DNA from 2 places in the Alicyclobacillus sp. SO9 genome. Region 2 is predicted to be linked to the other one. Evidence: predicted binding sites of a transcription regulator. Region 2 holds the regulator's gene; the other holds the start of a gene.
What was found. The regulator CtsR, encoded in region 2, represses protease genes until heat stress. The targets are predictions, from matches to a motif close to ATGGTCAATAAAGGTCAAACA.

Region 1 (7,616 bases), 2.5 Mb from region 2:
CTGGTAACAAAACTGGTTTTGTCTTGAACGAGGTACCGGTCGTAAATCCGAAGGAAGTGAGCAAACTCTTTGCAGAGTGCGTTCGGCGCGGAGTTCGTATTGGGGTTGCCACCGGACGGCCGGAAGTGGAAACGAAAGTTCCGTTTGAAAGCTATGCCTGGGATGAATACTTTGATGAGGGATGCATTACTACTGCGTCCGACGTGCTTGAAGCGGAGACGAGCTACCCATCTTATCGCCCTTTGTCTAAGCCTCATCCGTTCTGCTACTTGCGAAGTTACATGGAGAGCCCTGACACCATTGCAGTTCTTCAAGAGGAGTTACCTCTTGAACATACGGTAGGGGACACGATTCTCATCGTTGGAGACTCCATGGCCGATTTGTTGGCTGCAAAGAGTCTGGGATGTGATTTTGCAGCAGTACTTACAGGACTTTCAGGTAAAGCAGCTCGACCTGAGTTTGAAACAGCAGGAGCCACATACATCTGGTCGGATGTGACGGATTTATGGTCGTTACTGAAAAAATAGTTATGGGAAACGCTGGTAAGGGGAGGTATTTGCCCAGCGTGTTGTTGGGGAATAACGGCAAATTTCTTCTTGTCTAAAATTCTAGAAAAACATCTTGCGGGGAGATATGGTTTCATGCTAAGATAACAATCGTCGCTTGACCAATCGACATGGAGAGATGTCCGAGTTGGCCGAAGGAGCACGATTGGAAATCGTGTAGGCGGTTTAAACCCGTCTCGAGGGTTCGAATCCCTCTCTCTCCGCCATGTGGCGGCGTAGCTCAGTTGGTTAGAGCACACGGTTCATACCCGTGGCGTCGGTGGTTCGAATCCACTCGCCGCTACCAAAGAGCACATATGAATCATCGAACTTGGTTGATTACAAGCAGAGTACGAGTTCTGTTGCCGCTTCGCAATGGAACTCGTATTGTTTATTCACTTGATGTGACAAGGGTCTTACGATGATGTAGTGACGGTGAATTCCGTTTCGATTTTTCCGTGGAGGGTTCAAATCCGTTTCAACGAGCAGGTAGAGGGCACGAGCGTATTCATGCAGGGCTGGACAGGCTGTCAGAGTGCCATTAAAATGATAAGAGATGCGTTGTGCCACCTTGGCTCAGGGGTAGAGCGGCTCACTCGTAATGAGCAGGTCGTCGGTTCGAATCCGACAGGTGGCTCCAGTTTCTCGTTGTACGCGAATAAACCGCAGTTATGGAGAATATGGACGGCCGTTGGTTCGTTCGTCACGAGTTCAATTGTAGTTGTTCATTAAAAAAACCTGCCCGAGTCGGCAGGTTTTGTGGTTTTAGGAGGGGACGTGTTACCCAAGTGAATAAATAGGAAAATCTATACGCCCTCGCTGTCCTCGTCTTCTTCCAATTCATTGTAAGCAGAGACGACCTTTTCCCATTCTGCATCGTCTTCGATTTCGGACAATACCATTTGGTCGTCTTCCTCGCCGTCAATTCGAAAGATAACGCCTTCTTCGACGTCTTCATCAATGGGTAAGAGAATTGCGTATTCAGTTTCTTCAACGCGGATGACCTCGCCGAGGATAAAATTGTGTTCCTTTCCATCCTCGTCTTCAAGAACTATTATCTCTTCTTCATCAAATTCGTGCTCATGCTCGTGTTCGTGGTCATGATTGTGTTCTGTCATAGAGTAACCCTTCTTTCTCCAATACGGAAAAATAACTAGCCCATCATAACATTGTGGGCAAAAGCCCGTCAATTCAGACACGTGCAGTGTTACTCGACGTTATCTACGTTTGCTGACGGAACAACTTGCTTCATCACGGCACTAGCCAGGCGATCACTCACTTCTTGGAGGAGACGGTTTACTTTGGATTGCGCTTCTTGAAAGGCATTGACCTCTGGTATCGTCTCCAATTTCTCCAAAAGTGATTCAGATTCCTTGGATAAGTGCTGATAGTACTGTTCGGGAACGTTCCTCGAACTAAACTCAGCAATTTGCTCCTGCAAATCCTTTAACTGCAACATCATAGACTGCGCATCAGAACACCTTTGGAGGTCTGCCTCAGCTTTTTTATATGCATCAACTTCAGGCATTTCCATAATTCTATCGGCTAACTCTTCTGCTTGCACTAACAGGTCGTTGTGTGAAATGGTAAGTCCTCCTGTCGCCACTCGTTAAACATGGTGATATTTGTTGTACTCCTTATACGGCTCTGACGGGCTGTTCTCCCCACGGTCTCCGACAACGGCTAACACGATGCCAACGATGGCCAAGATGATTAGTGCGGTATAGGAATGGACAATAACTCCGACAAGAACCAGTAAGAATAGAGAACTGAACAAAATATACTGAGTGGAAACACGCTGATGTTTGCGCTCCATCATCATTTTGGCTCCTCTCCAATGTATCCTCACTTATGGCCATTATACGGCGCGTGAAAATTCTGGTCAAAGACTATTCCGGGATGCCGCAGGGTATAAGTGAAAAAGGTGCACATTCATTTTTGAAAATGTCACAACCGATACGTAAATAGACTTGACCGCGGCTCTGCGGACTTTTAGGCTAATACATAGGCAGGTAATGTCGTTAAGGGAGGGCTTTCCATGTTGACAAATGGACTTATAGGTATGGCTGTGGCAGCCATTGGGCTGTTATTCATGTTAGGTATGAGTGCTTCGATTACGCAGGAGAAGTTTGACAAGGCACTAGAGAAGCAGAGCGGGAAAGCGAACAGATAATTGGCACAGCAAATTTTGAACTTTCAATTTCCTGACGCGGAGCAGTATGCTTTTCTGTTTGAAAATGTCCACCTGGTGATGTTGACTTGGGAGCGGGATAACGCGAAATTCCTATTCCGCATTGGTTCCCATCGAGACGACGGCGTATTGGAACTGGACTATCCGGGAAAAACATTTAACGACAGAGTTCTTGATACGCTGGAAAACATCTTTTTTATTCAGGTTCAAGAAGAAGGCGGCGATCCGGCTTCCTACGTTTTGGGCAGCTACTTTGAAGTCGAGGGTCAAATGTTTGGCGCGTATTATGAACGTTCAGTGCAAGACCAACCGGGTGTAGTGCTGTTTAAAATTGTCGGGGAAGTTCCAGACCAGCAGCTGGAAGTACCTGAAGAGGCAGAATACAAAGCGGCTGTGGAGGCCTTTTCTGCTCAGCATGCTGACATTGTGGAGATTGATGAAGCCAACAATCGATGAGGCGGCAATGATAAACACGTAGTCAACTAGTTGGTATGCAAACTAGCTCCATAAACGAAGAGGGATAACGCGACGAACGTATTGTCCGAAGCGAATCCCTCTTTTTCGTTCCAACTGGCGCCTCTTGTTATGGTTCGGTTCAGTTACTCTGATGCGACTACAGGTTATGCGAGAGAAAGTCTGAGAATTCAGCAGCTTCCTCCTCTTCTGCTATCGAAAAGGCGCTTGCAATAAACTCGAGGTCTTCCGCATCGTCCTGGCCCACTATCGCTGTGCGTCCATTCTGAATAATCGTGACCAAACTCTTTCCATAGAAGTTCTCCGTGCGTGTTATCGCAACGTCAAACCGAGTCGTGTTTCCGAGGTAGCCGACATAACGAGTCTGGGTTTGTTCCGTATTGTCATATAAGATGGACCAATCGTCCAATGGCGTCGTCTCCTAACTTAAAACCTTACATAACCTTGAGAGGTTTTCGCAAAATCATTTTCGCTTAAATCATTCAGTTCCCGACTAGCCTGCAGGAACAGGTCACGGTCTTTGTCATCTAAGGCGGCGTCAATCACGCGCCTCAGTTCGTCCTTCCGGCGGCTTCTGTCTTTGACTTCTTCCAAGACCTGTGTAACCTCTTCCGGTATGGGCAAGTCCGGCAAGTTAATAAAGACGTACAACGTCTCGTTTCTCTGAAGGAACCGCTTCAGCAATGCGTGAATCTCCTTCGGATGGCTTGCTTTAACAATCCGGTTGTTTTCATAAATCCGAGCAATCATACCGTGCCGTCCAATAATAAGCAATGGTACATTCTCCAGCACAATATTGGTAAGCTCGACTTGTTCATGAGAAGCAACCAAGAAATCCAGAATATATTCAGCGCCAGTGGGCAAAATTTTGGTCTTTAACTGAAGGAGTTCTTCCTTTGCTATCATTGTAATCGCCTCCTCATTAGACGTCCGCGGGACAATGGGTCAACTGCGGTTCAAACGCTACAAGGAGTTACATCCAGTAGGTACTAATTATTCTATGCTGCATATACGCGAAATGCATAGACCTCAGAGCAGGTATAAATCTTTGCTGTACCTATATTCTATCAAATAGGGTAAAGATATAGAAGTGAAATGACTGCCAATTCCGCAAAATTCCTTCATTATCCACAAACTCTACAACGTAAGAACCGGGAAAAGGAGATGAAGGATGTGGTCCCTTGCCTAAGACACGCCGTCTGAGCATATAAATTCTCACTTACGTTTTCGGATATAGTTTCTTTTCGTCATATGGCGAAATTTCGAACACCGCTGAATTAGTCTTCATTTTCCTTTGCCGCCGTGATACGATTACTCCAGAATTCGGGGGTGTATCCGGTGAAAAAAGCACTCATATGTTTAGATGTTCAAGAGGAATTCTTGGGTCAATCTTTGGACTACATAGCGACTTTGTGCCAGCGCTACCTGAACCGAAGTGGAGACGACTACGATGCTGTCGTCTTGACTCATTGGGTTTATCCTGAGTTAGAGGGCAAAGATACGCTGATGTTGTCTCATCCAAAGGCACTTGTGGTTGGTAAGTCGACGTTTTCTGGGCTCACCGCAGAAGTTCAGCAGTTGTTTCAAGAAAAGGGAATTGAAGAAGTACACGTGGCCGGAATCGATGCTGAAATGGCAGTCTTGGCAACCATGTTCTCGGTAGTGGACGCGGGATACAAGGTGAAAATTTTGGAACGGCTTGTGGCGTCTTACCACGGTCGCAATTGGGAGTCTATGACAATTGCGCGACACGCCATTGGAACTGAAAATGTGATACCCCTTGGCGGCGACCGGGTGTACGTGTAAATCAAGCTTACTTCAAAGCATATAGTTTGCCCTTATACGATTAGGTTCTTCGGTACATTTTGGTCTGCAACTGAACGCTTCCTCCGCACATACTACACTGTGGGGGAGGCGCTTCTTTTATGGATAGATGGGTGTATTTTGCCGGGCTTTATGAATCAAAGTTTGAAGCGTATTGCGCCGTGATGTGGGTCGAGGCCGATGAGCGAATTCGCGGAGATGTGTTACCCACAGAAGTACAGGTGTATCGTACAACCCACGGCAAATTCGGTGTCCGCTTCCGCCGCGATGCGTCAGCACAAATCTCCATGTAATTTATCTGCAGGACTCAACGAAGGAGTGTGAGTCCTGCAGGCAAGTTATGCTACAAATCCGTCTCGGTATCTGCTTCTGAGCGAACGCTTTTATCAGAGGAATCGCTTGCAAGGGCATGGTCTTCATCACTGCTCATCACACTGTCGGAAGCGTCGCCGTCCAAATGCTGCAATTCCAACTTATCCAGTGCAGAAGCGGCGTCAGTACTCGGACCCGTTTTTGTGGAATTTTGTCTCTTTGCGGCTTTTTGCTGGGAATGAAGAAGGTCTGAGTAGTCTACACTGAAAAGCGTGTCGTCCTTGTCAGATTTCACGGATTTTTTCTGGGCTGAAGGATTAGCATCAGTGCTGTTTGGCCGCTGTCCGGAGGATGTCGTCAAGCTGCTGGTCAAAGCAACCAGCGGGCACCAGCCTGTGATGCCCTCCGCAATTTTCGCGGCTCCAAGACCTGTCAGGAGTGAACGGGAGAGTGGGGACCGACGTCCGGCAATGCCGCTGCCAAACATGATGAGCCCGGCGGACAGCCTGAGATACCGGTCCAGTGTCCCGATGTTGGGTTTAAATGGATTCAAGCGGGATACCTCCTTGCTAGTGGTTTTGAGGATTCGTGAATGCAATTAGTATGTCCCGAATCTTAGTTCTCTATGTTTGACTTTGACTATCCTTGACTATTTGTTTCGAGTCGGTAATACTAGTGAAGCAGGTACATACTGAATTCAAAGGGAGATGTGATTCATGAGTTTAGTGCCAATTGTGATTGAACAGACCAGCCGCGGGGAACGCAGCTACGACATCTATTCGAGGCTTCTGAAGGACCGTATCATCTTCTTAGGTACGGCAATTGACGATACAGTTGCAAATGCAGTAGTAGCTCAGCTGCTGTTTCTTGCCGCCGACGATCCCGATAAGGACATCCAGATGTACATTAACAGCCCCGGCGGTTCTGTCAGTGCAGGTTTGGCTATTTATGACACCATGCAACACATTAAACCAGCCGTTTCAACCATGTGTGTCGGTTTGGCGGCGAGTATGGGTGCAGTACTGTTGACAGCGGGAGCCAAAGGCAAGCGCTACGCACTGCCAAACTCCGAAGTCATGATTCATCAGCCGCTTGGAGGTGCCAGGGGTCAAGCGTCTGACATTCAGATTCACGCCGAGCACATTGTGAAAACCCGTCAGAAGTTGAATCAAATCCTCAGTGACCGTTCCGGAAAACCGTTGGAACAGGTTGAAATGGACACCGACAGAGACAGATTCATGTCTGCACAAGAGGCGCAGGATTACGGATTGATTGACGAAGTCATTCGGCAGAAGGACTGACGTAGTCTTGAACATGTTGCCACAGGGAATTACAGATAAAATTCATCAGGCGGGCACGATTTCTTTCGCCCGCCTGATGGACCTTGCCTTATACTCAGAACATGGATACTATAGCGAGCGTGTTCAAATCGGACGAAAAGGAGCAGATTTTTTTACTGCCAGTCAAAGTCCGCTTTTTGGTATGACCTTAGCCGCAGCCATTGAAACAAAGTGGCAAGAGTGGGGCGAACCTCCTGAGTTGCAGGTTGTGGAAGTGGGTGCTGGACAGGGAGAGTTGGCGGAAACCATTTTGTCAGAGTTGACTGCATCAAGTCGAATAAATCACGTGTCCTATTGCATCCTCGAGCGGTCAGCGAAGTTGCGTCAAGTTCAGCATGAACGGCTTGAGCAGGCAGCACTCATCGGGCCCGCTAAAGTCATCTGGGAGGATCCGGTAAAGGATATCCCGACAATTATCATCGCTAATGAAGTCTTGGATGCGCTTCCTGTTGAAGTTGTCAAAAAGACACATCGCGGTTGGGAACTGCTAAGCGCTGGCCTGAATGCTTCGAATGGGCTTACTTGGCATTGGAATGAAGCCGATAGAAATGCGGCGGCACTCGCAAATGAGTTCATTAACTGCCCCGAAGGTACAGTCGCTGAAATATGTCTTTTCTATGAATCCACTATGGCACAGGTTATGGACAACTATTCTGCCCCTGTACAGGCACTCTGGTTTGACTACGGCATCTTTAAGGAAGAGTGGGAGGCAGGTGTTCGTCCGGAAGGAACACTGCGTGCTTATCTGAATCACGAAATTGTCGATCCTTATACTCATTTGTTTGAAGCTGACATCACGGCGGATGCAAACTGGACACATGCCGAAGCGGTGAGTCGAAAATTCGGATTTTCAACAGAAGTAATCACGCAAGGGAATTTTCTTTTTCGTCACGATATTATGAAACGGGCTGTAGAACTTCAGCAATCTGA
Region 2 (7,616 bases):
TGTCTGCTTGAGGGCAAAAGAGGGGGGGGCAGTGCCAAAACATGTTCCCTGGCGACGTTGTGTTCACAAGGCGGACACAAACAGCCCGTTGACATGCCTCAGATGTGGCGGAACTGTGTCCAAAGACCCGATGAGGGGGAGGGGTGCAGAAAATAGAGATCCCACAAGTGCTTATTTGGAACGTGGCTATCGCCGTGTACAAAATAAGCTCCTGAGAAGTGCTTAAGGGCCGGAAAACCAACGAAAATGGGGTCTGAACAGCAAATAAGCTCGTCTGAAGCGCCTATTTGCTCTCTTGGGCCTCCGTTTCGGCGAATAAGCGCTTCTCGGATCTCTATTTGGCCCTGGGGCCGACAGCAGGAGTCCCCAGCCGCCCTACTGCCCTGTACGTGAACCCGCCGCTCTTGCACAGTCGTGTGCAACCGTGTCTATGAAAGGAATGAACACAGAGAGAAAGAGGAGAAGGAAGATAAACGGGGACACCCGTTTATTTACTGTCTGAAGTTCCTGAATGCATGGAAGTAGAGTTGATGTTTATGGCGGAATTGTGTCTGCTTGAGGGCAAAAGAGGGGCGAGTGTGCCAAAACATGGTCCCTGGCGTCGTTGTGTTCACAAGGCGGACACAAACAGCCCGGTGACATGCCTCAGCTGTGGCCGAACTGTGTCCAAAGACCCGATGAGGGGGAGGGGTGCAGAAAATAGAGATCCCACAAGTGCTTATTTGGAACATGCCTATCGCCGAGTACAAAATAAGCTCCTGAGAAGTGCTTAAAGGCCGGAAAACCGCTGAAAATGGGGTCTGAACAGCAAATAAGCTCGTCTGAAGCGCTTATTTGCTCCATTGGGCCTCCGTTGCGGCGAATAAGCGCTTCTCGGATCTCTATTTGCCCTGGCGCCGACAGCTGGCCCCCGGTTGGATGCCCATGCGCCGACAGCTGGCCCCCGGTTGGATGCCCTGGCGCCGACAGCCGGCCCCCGGTTGGATGCCCATGCGCCGACAGCCGGAGCCCCCGAGCCCCCTGGCCCTGGAGCCGACAGCCGCAGCCCCCTGGCGCATCCCTGTGCTGCGCTGCCCCCTGCCCCTTATATCACTTCAACAGGCCGTGAAGGAAAACTTGGCTAAATTCCCTCGAAACTTCTTCTGCAGTAAGTTTGCCATCCGGTTTGAACCAACGATACACCCAGTTGCACGCACCGAGCAGGGCTAGTGCCGTTACCCGGGATTGACTGGTAGAGAATTCTCCGTCTTCTTTGCCTTGGCGGATAATTTCCGTCCATAATTCCAGATACCTGTCAGTCAAATCTTGAATGACTTGATGTTGAGGTTCACCGAGTGAAAAAGCTTCACGCAGCAATACGGTAGTGGTTTGCAAGTTGGAAACAGAGACTGTTATGTGATTCTCAATGGCTTGAATGACCTTCTCTTCAGCTGGGATATCCGAATTCAAGATGCGTTCCAAGCGTTGGTTGAATTCTGAAATTGCTTCGTGAGCAATGTGCAGCAGCAGGTCTTCCTTCGAGTGAATATAGTGGTAGAGACTGCCCTTTTGCAATCCAACCTCATCTGCAATATCCTGAACAGATGTAGCATGGTAGCCCTTTTGCTCAAATAATTTGACAGCGGCAAGTGCAATTTCGGTCTGCTTGTTCGAAGCCATTGATTCAATTCCTTTCTATATCGACGAAATCAGCAACCGTTTCGCGTTTAGTGCTCTAAACTCTGATTCATCTGTCTGCTTTAAGAGCAGTTTATCCTGCTTTCCTGGCAAGGTCAACGACCGGTCGTTTGATTCCTGTCAGGGATGATGTGTATGTATGGTGAGGAGTTACATCGGGGAGGTTTGGTACAGACCTCTTTGCAAATTTATTTCAGTAGGATATAATAAAGTCAAGATTAGTCAAAGTCAAACAATCTGAGGTGGCAAAGCAGCCTCAACTCGTCAAACAGCCCGAGGTGGTAACGCATCCGCAACTCGTCACGCAGCCTGAGGCAGCATTTCTCACACCGTGCCACCGGGTGTATGCAGCGCTCTGGGGTTATGCCTGTGCCTCTTTAAGGTGAGCCAAAATGCGAACAAAGACTCGCGGAGCATGACCTACGTACAGGCTGTTGTCACATCATAGCACCGAGGGAACGCTCTGTTTGTGTTCAGAGTAAGCGCATCATAGGTCCGTGTGGTGCTCTGTGGGAAGGGAGGGAATCGATTGGGAAATAGCATATCAGACATCATTGAACAACACCTGAAGCGCATCCTGGACGAAAGCCCTTCTGGCATGGTGGAACTGCAGCGAAGCGAATTGGCGGACGTTTTTCAATGTGTTCCGTCGCAAATCAACTATGTCATCAGTACTCGCTTTTCGATCGATCACGGTTATATTGTGGAATCTAAACGCGGCGGCGGCGGTTACATCCGTATTCGGCGATTGGAGCTTGAGAAAACTCGGCCGCTGTTGCTGCTAGCCAAGGGAATTGGAGAAAGGGTTTCACAGAGGGAAGCAGAAGGTTTGATTGAGCGGTTGTTTAGGGAAGAACTGATTTCAGAGCGTGAAATGATAATCGTCCAATCTGCCATTCACCGCGATGTCCTTCGGTTAGACCTGCCGTTACGGGATGAAGTCCGTGCCCGGATTTTGACTCAGGTGTTGATACAGTTGTCAACAATGATGATACAGCCGCCGGGCTCAGATGAGTGACCAATGAGTCAGACTAGGGAGTCAGACCAGGGAGTCAGATCAGGTAGTCAGACCAGGTAGTCAGACTAAGCAGAAGAACGCTGGATGGGGAGTCGATGAAATGGAGTGTCGCAGGCAGTCCTACTCCTCGTCCTGACCTTCTTAAGCGACCAATCTAGGGGGTGTCGTAGTTGTTGTGTGAACGGTGCCAACAACGGGAAGCGACCGTATACTTAACGAAAATTGTAAATGGTGAAAAGAGTGCATACCACTTGTGCGAGACCTGTGCCAAAGAGCAGGGGAAACTGTTCTCACAGGCCGCACAGGGATTTAACTTCAACCAGTTGTTGAGCGGGTTGTTGAACATGGAGTCATCTCCTGGCTTTTCTACGCCATCGACGACGGCGGTCCGATGCGAAAACTGCGGCATGACTTACAACCAGTTTACTGAAATCGGACGGTTTGGTTGTCCTGAGTGCTACAACAGTTTCTCTACCAGACTGGAGCCGTTGCTGCGGAGAATTCAAAGCAGCACTGAGCACACCGGAAAGATACCGGTGCAGTCGGGCGAGCGGTTAAAGTTGAGAAAGAAGTTGGATATATTAAGGAAGGAACTGAAACAATCGGTCATGCAGGAACAGTTTGAAGAGGCAGCAAAACTTCGAGATGAGATTCGAGAATTGGAACAGCAGACGGATCGGCACGGGGAGGGGGAATAATCGATGTCTCTGGCACATTTTCTGGATAACGCTATGAGCCGCTGGATGAAGGATGGCGGCCCTGAAGACGACATCATCCTAACCAGTCGTATTCGTGTGGCAAGGAACCTGCAGGAGTTGCCGTTTCCAATTCTGCAGACCGATACGATTGCAAACGAGGTCATTTCATCTGTAGAGGGTGCGCTTGCGTCAAACCGGTTCAAGGATATGGGCAAGTTTGAACTCTGGCGAGGAGCAGACATTGGCGCTTTGGAACGACAGGTACTTGTGGAAAAACACCTTATTAGTCGTGAACTTGCAGAAGATGCTAAACACGGGGCTGTTGCACTGAGGGAAGATGAGATGGTCAGCATCATGGTTAATGAAGAAGACCATTTGCGCATTCAGTGCATTCTGCCAGGCTTTCAGTTGGAAAAAGGGTGGAACCTTGCAAGTTCTGTTGATGACGCGTTTGAGGAAAGCATCTCCTACGCGTTTGACGATAGACTTGGCTATTTGACGGCTTGCCCCACAAACGTGGGAACGGGACTGCGAGCATCTGTTATGATGCACTTACCAGGCCTTGTGCTCTCCGGCCAAATCAACCGCATGTTGTCAGCGGTGTCTCAGGTGGGTCTGGCAGTCAGGGGCATGTACGGCGAAGGCAGTGATTCGGCGGGGAACTTGTTTCAGGTTTCAAACCAGGTCACGTTGGGTGAATCTGAAGAGGAGATCATTCAGAATCTGAGTAGTGTTGTGCAGCAACTTATCGATCACGAACGCTCCGCTCGCCGCACACTCATGCAGGAAAACCGCAATGCCCTTGAAGACCGCGTATGCAGGTCGTTTGGGGTTCTTGCCTACGCCCGGCAGATTGACTCCAAAGAAGCTTTGGAGCGCTGCTCAGACGTGCGGCTTGGAATTGATTTGGGCATGATTTCCGGAGTTTCTGAGGGGATTTTGAAGGAACTCATGGTGATGACTCAACCGGCATTTCTGCAGAAATACTTCAATCAAGAACTCTCACCGGGCGAGCGAGACATCCGTCGGGCCACATTGATTCGGGAACGGCTGAGATTAGACGATACGGAGGTGCGATAAATGTACGCAAGGTTTACAGAACGGGCTCAAAAGGTACTGGCGTTGGCTCAGGAAGAAGCCACCCGCTTAAGTCATCCTGGAGTCGGAACAGAGCATATTTTGCTGGGGTTGGTTCGTGAAGGCGAAGGGATTGCAGCAAAGGCTCTCATCAGTTTGGGCGTCAGTGCAGAAAAGGTTCAGGGTGAAGTTGAAAATATCATAGGTCAAGGGCAAAGTCAGGTCAGCGCCATGACATACACGCCGCGGGCGAAAAAAGTCATAGAGCTGTCTATCGATGAGGCTCGTAAGCTCAGCCATACTTACGTAGGAACTGAACACATTCTGCTTGGCTTGATTCGTGAAGGCGAGGGTGTTGCTGCCCGTGTTTTAAATAATTTGGGTGTCAGCCTGACCAAAGCGCGTCAACAAGTGTTGCAACTTCTTGGCGGAGACTCGGCAGATGCCAGTCCCGACAAGGAGTCGGGAGCCGGTACACCGACTTTGGACGGATTGGCCAGAGATTTGACGCAGATGGCTCGTGACGGCAAGCTCGATCCCGTTATTGGCCGCAGCAAAGAAATCGAACGCGTGATACAGGTCCTGTCACGCAGAACCAAAAACAATCCTGTGCTGATTGGGGAACCTGGTGTCGGAAAAACAGCCATTGCTGAAGGATTGGCTCAGAGTGTTGTCAGCGGCAACACACCTGAGACACTGCGCAATAAGCGCGTTATGGTACTGGACATGGGGACCGTTGTTGCGGGTACCAAGTACCGCGGTGAGTTTGAAGACCGGTTGAAGAAAATCATGGAAGAAATTCGGCAGGCTGGCAACGTAATTCTATTCATCGACGAATTGCACACATTGATTGGCGCAGGTGGTGCAGAGGGCGCAATTGATGCGTCGAACATTTTGAAGCCGGCATTGGCAAGAGGTGAACTCCAGTGTATCGGTGCGACAACCTTGGACGAATACCGCAAGCACATCGAGAAAGACGCCGCTTTGGAACGCAGATTCCAGCCGATTACAGTAGAACAGCCTACACCGGAAGAGGCCGTCTTGATTTTGTTTGGTCTACGGGACAGGTACGAGGCGCACCACCGTGTCAATATTACGGATGAAGCGGTAGACGCTGCTGTACGGCTGTCTGACCGCTATATCGCAGACAGGTTCTTGCCGGACAAAGCGATTGATTTGATTGATGAAGCAGCCTCCCGTGTGCGTCTGCGCACCCGAACTGCGCCGCCGGATTTGAAAGAGTTGGAGCAGAGACTTGAAAACGTTCGTAACGAAAAGGATGCGGCGGTACAGTCGCAGGAGTTCGAAAAGGCGGCTTCCCTCAGAGACCAGGAACAAAAGCTGAGGCAAGAACTTGAGTCTCTGAAAGAACAGTGGAAACAGAAGCAGGATAACAATGAAGTGCAGGTTACGGCGGAAGACATTGCGTACATTGTGGCTGCATGGACAGGTGTACCAGTGCGGCAACTGGCCGAGGAAGAGTCAGAGCGTCTGATGAACCTGGAAAATGTGCTTCACAGCCGCGTAGTCGGCCAGGAGGAAGCCGTTGCAGCCGTGTCACGGGCGATTCGAAGAGCGCGAGCAGGACTGAAGGATCCCAAACGTCCGATTGGATCGTTCATTTTCCTTGGACCGACGGGTGTTGGGAAAACCGAGTTGGCTCGTGCACTGGCGGACGCCATGTTTGGTGATGAAGACGCCATGATTCGAATTGACATGTCCGAGTTCATGGAGCGGCATGCGACCTCCAGACTGGTAGGTTCGCCGCCAGGATACGTGGGTTACGACGAAGGCGGTCAACTGACCGAAAAAGTACGCCGCAAGCCTTATTCGGTCGTCCTGTTGGATGAGGTCGAAAAGGCACACCCGGAAGTCTTCAACATCTTGCTGCAAGTCCTTGACGACGGACGTTTGACGGACGGCAAGGGGCGCACCGTTGATTTCCGCAACACAGTCATCATTATGACCTCCAACGTTGGAGCGGACATGATTCGCAAAGGCGGTACACTTGGCTTCAAGCCGGACAGCGCGCGTGAATACGAGGACATGAAGACGAATGTGATGGATGAACTGAAAAAGACGTTCCGTCCGGAATTCCTCAACCGTATTGACGACATGATTGTCTTCCATGCGCTGACTGAGGCCCAGACCGGAGAAATTGTGGAGCTAATGGTGAAGGAACTTCAGAAGCGGCTTCAGGAGCAGGATATCAACTTCACATTGACGGACGAAGCAAAATCCTTCCTGGCGAAAGAAGGGTTTGACCCTCAATACGGAGCACGTCCGTTGAAGCGGGCAATCCAACGGCACATTGAGGATAAGTTGTCCGAGGCTTTGTTAACGGGATCGATTCAAAAAGGAGATACTGTTAAAATAGGCTTGAATGAAAACGAACTGCAGGTAGAGCCGACTGCGCCAACTGCCTGATGCCAATTCTGGAAGGGAATGACCCGCGTTAAGCTGGCCTGTGAGCGGCCCACTCTTCTCGTTGATTCTACGTTGAAGGTGGGCTGCTTTTGTATAGAGGGAGACAGTGTCATGCCATATGCAAAGGCTAATTCTTCCTGTATGATGGGTGAGTAGATGCGGGAGGGGAAATGATGGCAAAGGTCAAGACAAAGTTCCTCTGCCAGGACTGTGGTTACGAATCTGTAAAGTGGATTGGCAAATGCCCGGGTTGTGGAGAGTGGAACTCGTTTGTTGAAGAGCGGCAGGCAACGGCCCCGGCTCCGCGAAGGGGTCTCGGCGGAGAAACCTCGAAAATACTTCCCATTGGGGACATTCCGTCCCAAAACGAAGTTCGTTTCTCAAGCGGTTCAAGTGAGACCAATCGGGTGCTGGGCGGAGGCATTGTCCCTGGTTCTCTCGTCCTCATCGGCGGCGATCCCGGCATTGGCAAGTCAACGTTGCTGCTCCAACTTTCTTACAAGGTTGCAGAGCAGGGAAAGACGGTCTTGTATATTTCAGGCGAGGAGTCTGCAAGCCAGTTAAAACTCCGAGCAGAGCGGCTTGGCACAATCCATCCGAACTTGTATGTTCTCTCAGAAACGGACATGGAGACCGCTTTGTTATTGGTCGAAAAGCAAAAACCGGACCTGCTTATTGTGGATTCCATCCAAACCGTCTATGCACCAAGTATTACATCG

Region 1: the regulator CtsR is predicted to act here: its motif matches at 5,973-5,993, upstream of clpP (ATP-dependent Clp endopeptidase proteolytic subunit ClpP).

What each region holds. Positions count from the first base shown of each region.
Region 1 covers NZ_CP066339.1:2,188,642-2,196,257, forward strand. The annotation lists gene GI364_RS09830 (HAD family hydrolase) at 1-527, shown strand, start outside; tRNA gene GI364_RS09835 (tRNA-Ser) at 679-772, shown strand; tRNA gene GI364_RS09840 (tRNA-Met) at 776-852, shown strand; tRNA gene GI364_RS09845 (tRNA-Thr) at 1,111-1,185, shown strand; gene GI364_RS09850 (DUF1292 domain-containing protein) at 1,352-1,663, opposite strand; gene GI364_RS09855 (YlbF/YmcA family competence regulator) at 1,753-2,151, opposite strand; gene GI364_RS09860 (hypothetical protein) at 2,155-2,367, opposite strand; gene GI364_RS25130 (hypothetical protein) at 2,584-2,718, shown strand; gene GI364_RS09865 (hypothetical protein) at 2,719-3,192, shown strand; gene GI364_RS09870 (SAV0927 family protein) at 3,350-3,619, opposite strand; gene GI364_RS09875 (IDEAL domain-containing protein) at 3,637-4,116, opposite strand; gene GI364_RS09880 (cysteine hydrolase family protein) at 4,549-5,016, shown strand; gene GI364_RS09885 (hypothetical protein) at 5,136-5,327, shown strand; gene GI364_RS09890 (YgaP family membrane protein) at 5,378-5,899, opposite strand; gene clpP (ATP-dependent Clp endopeptidase proteolytic subunit ClpP) at 6,063-6,647, shown strand; gene GI364_RS09900 (SAM-dependent methyltransferase) at 6,619-7,616, shown strand, end outside.
Region 2 covers NZ_CP066339.1:4,717,243-4,724,858, reverse strand. The annotation lists gene GI364_RS22080 (TetR/AcrR family transcriptional regulator) at 1,090-1,659, opposite strand; gene GI364_RS22075 (CtsR family transcriptional regulator) at 2,207-2,695, shown strand; gene GI364_RS22070 (protein-arginine kinase activator protein McsA) at 2,866-3,393, shown strand; gene GI364_RS22065 (protein arginine kinase) at 3,397-4,473, shown strand; gene GI364_RS22060 (ATP-dependent Clp protease ATP-binding subunit) at 4,474-6,897, shown strand; gene radA (DNA repair protein RadA) at 7,071-7,616, shown strand, end outside.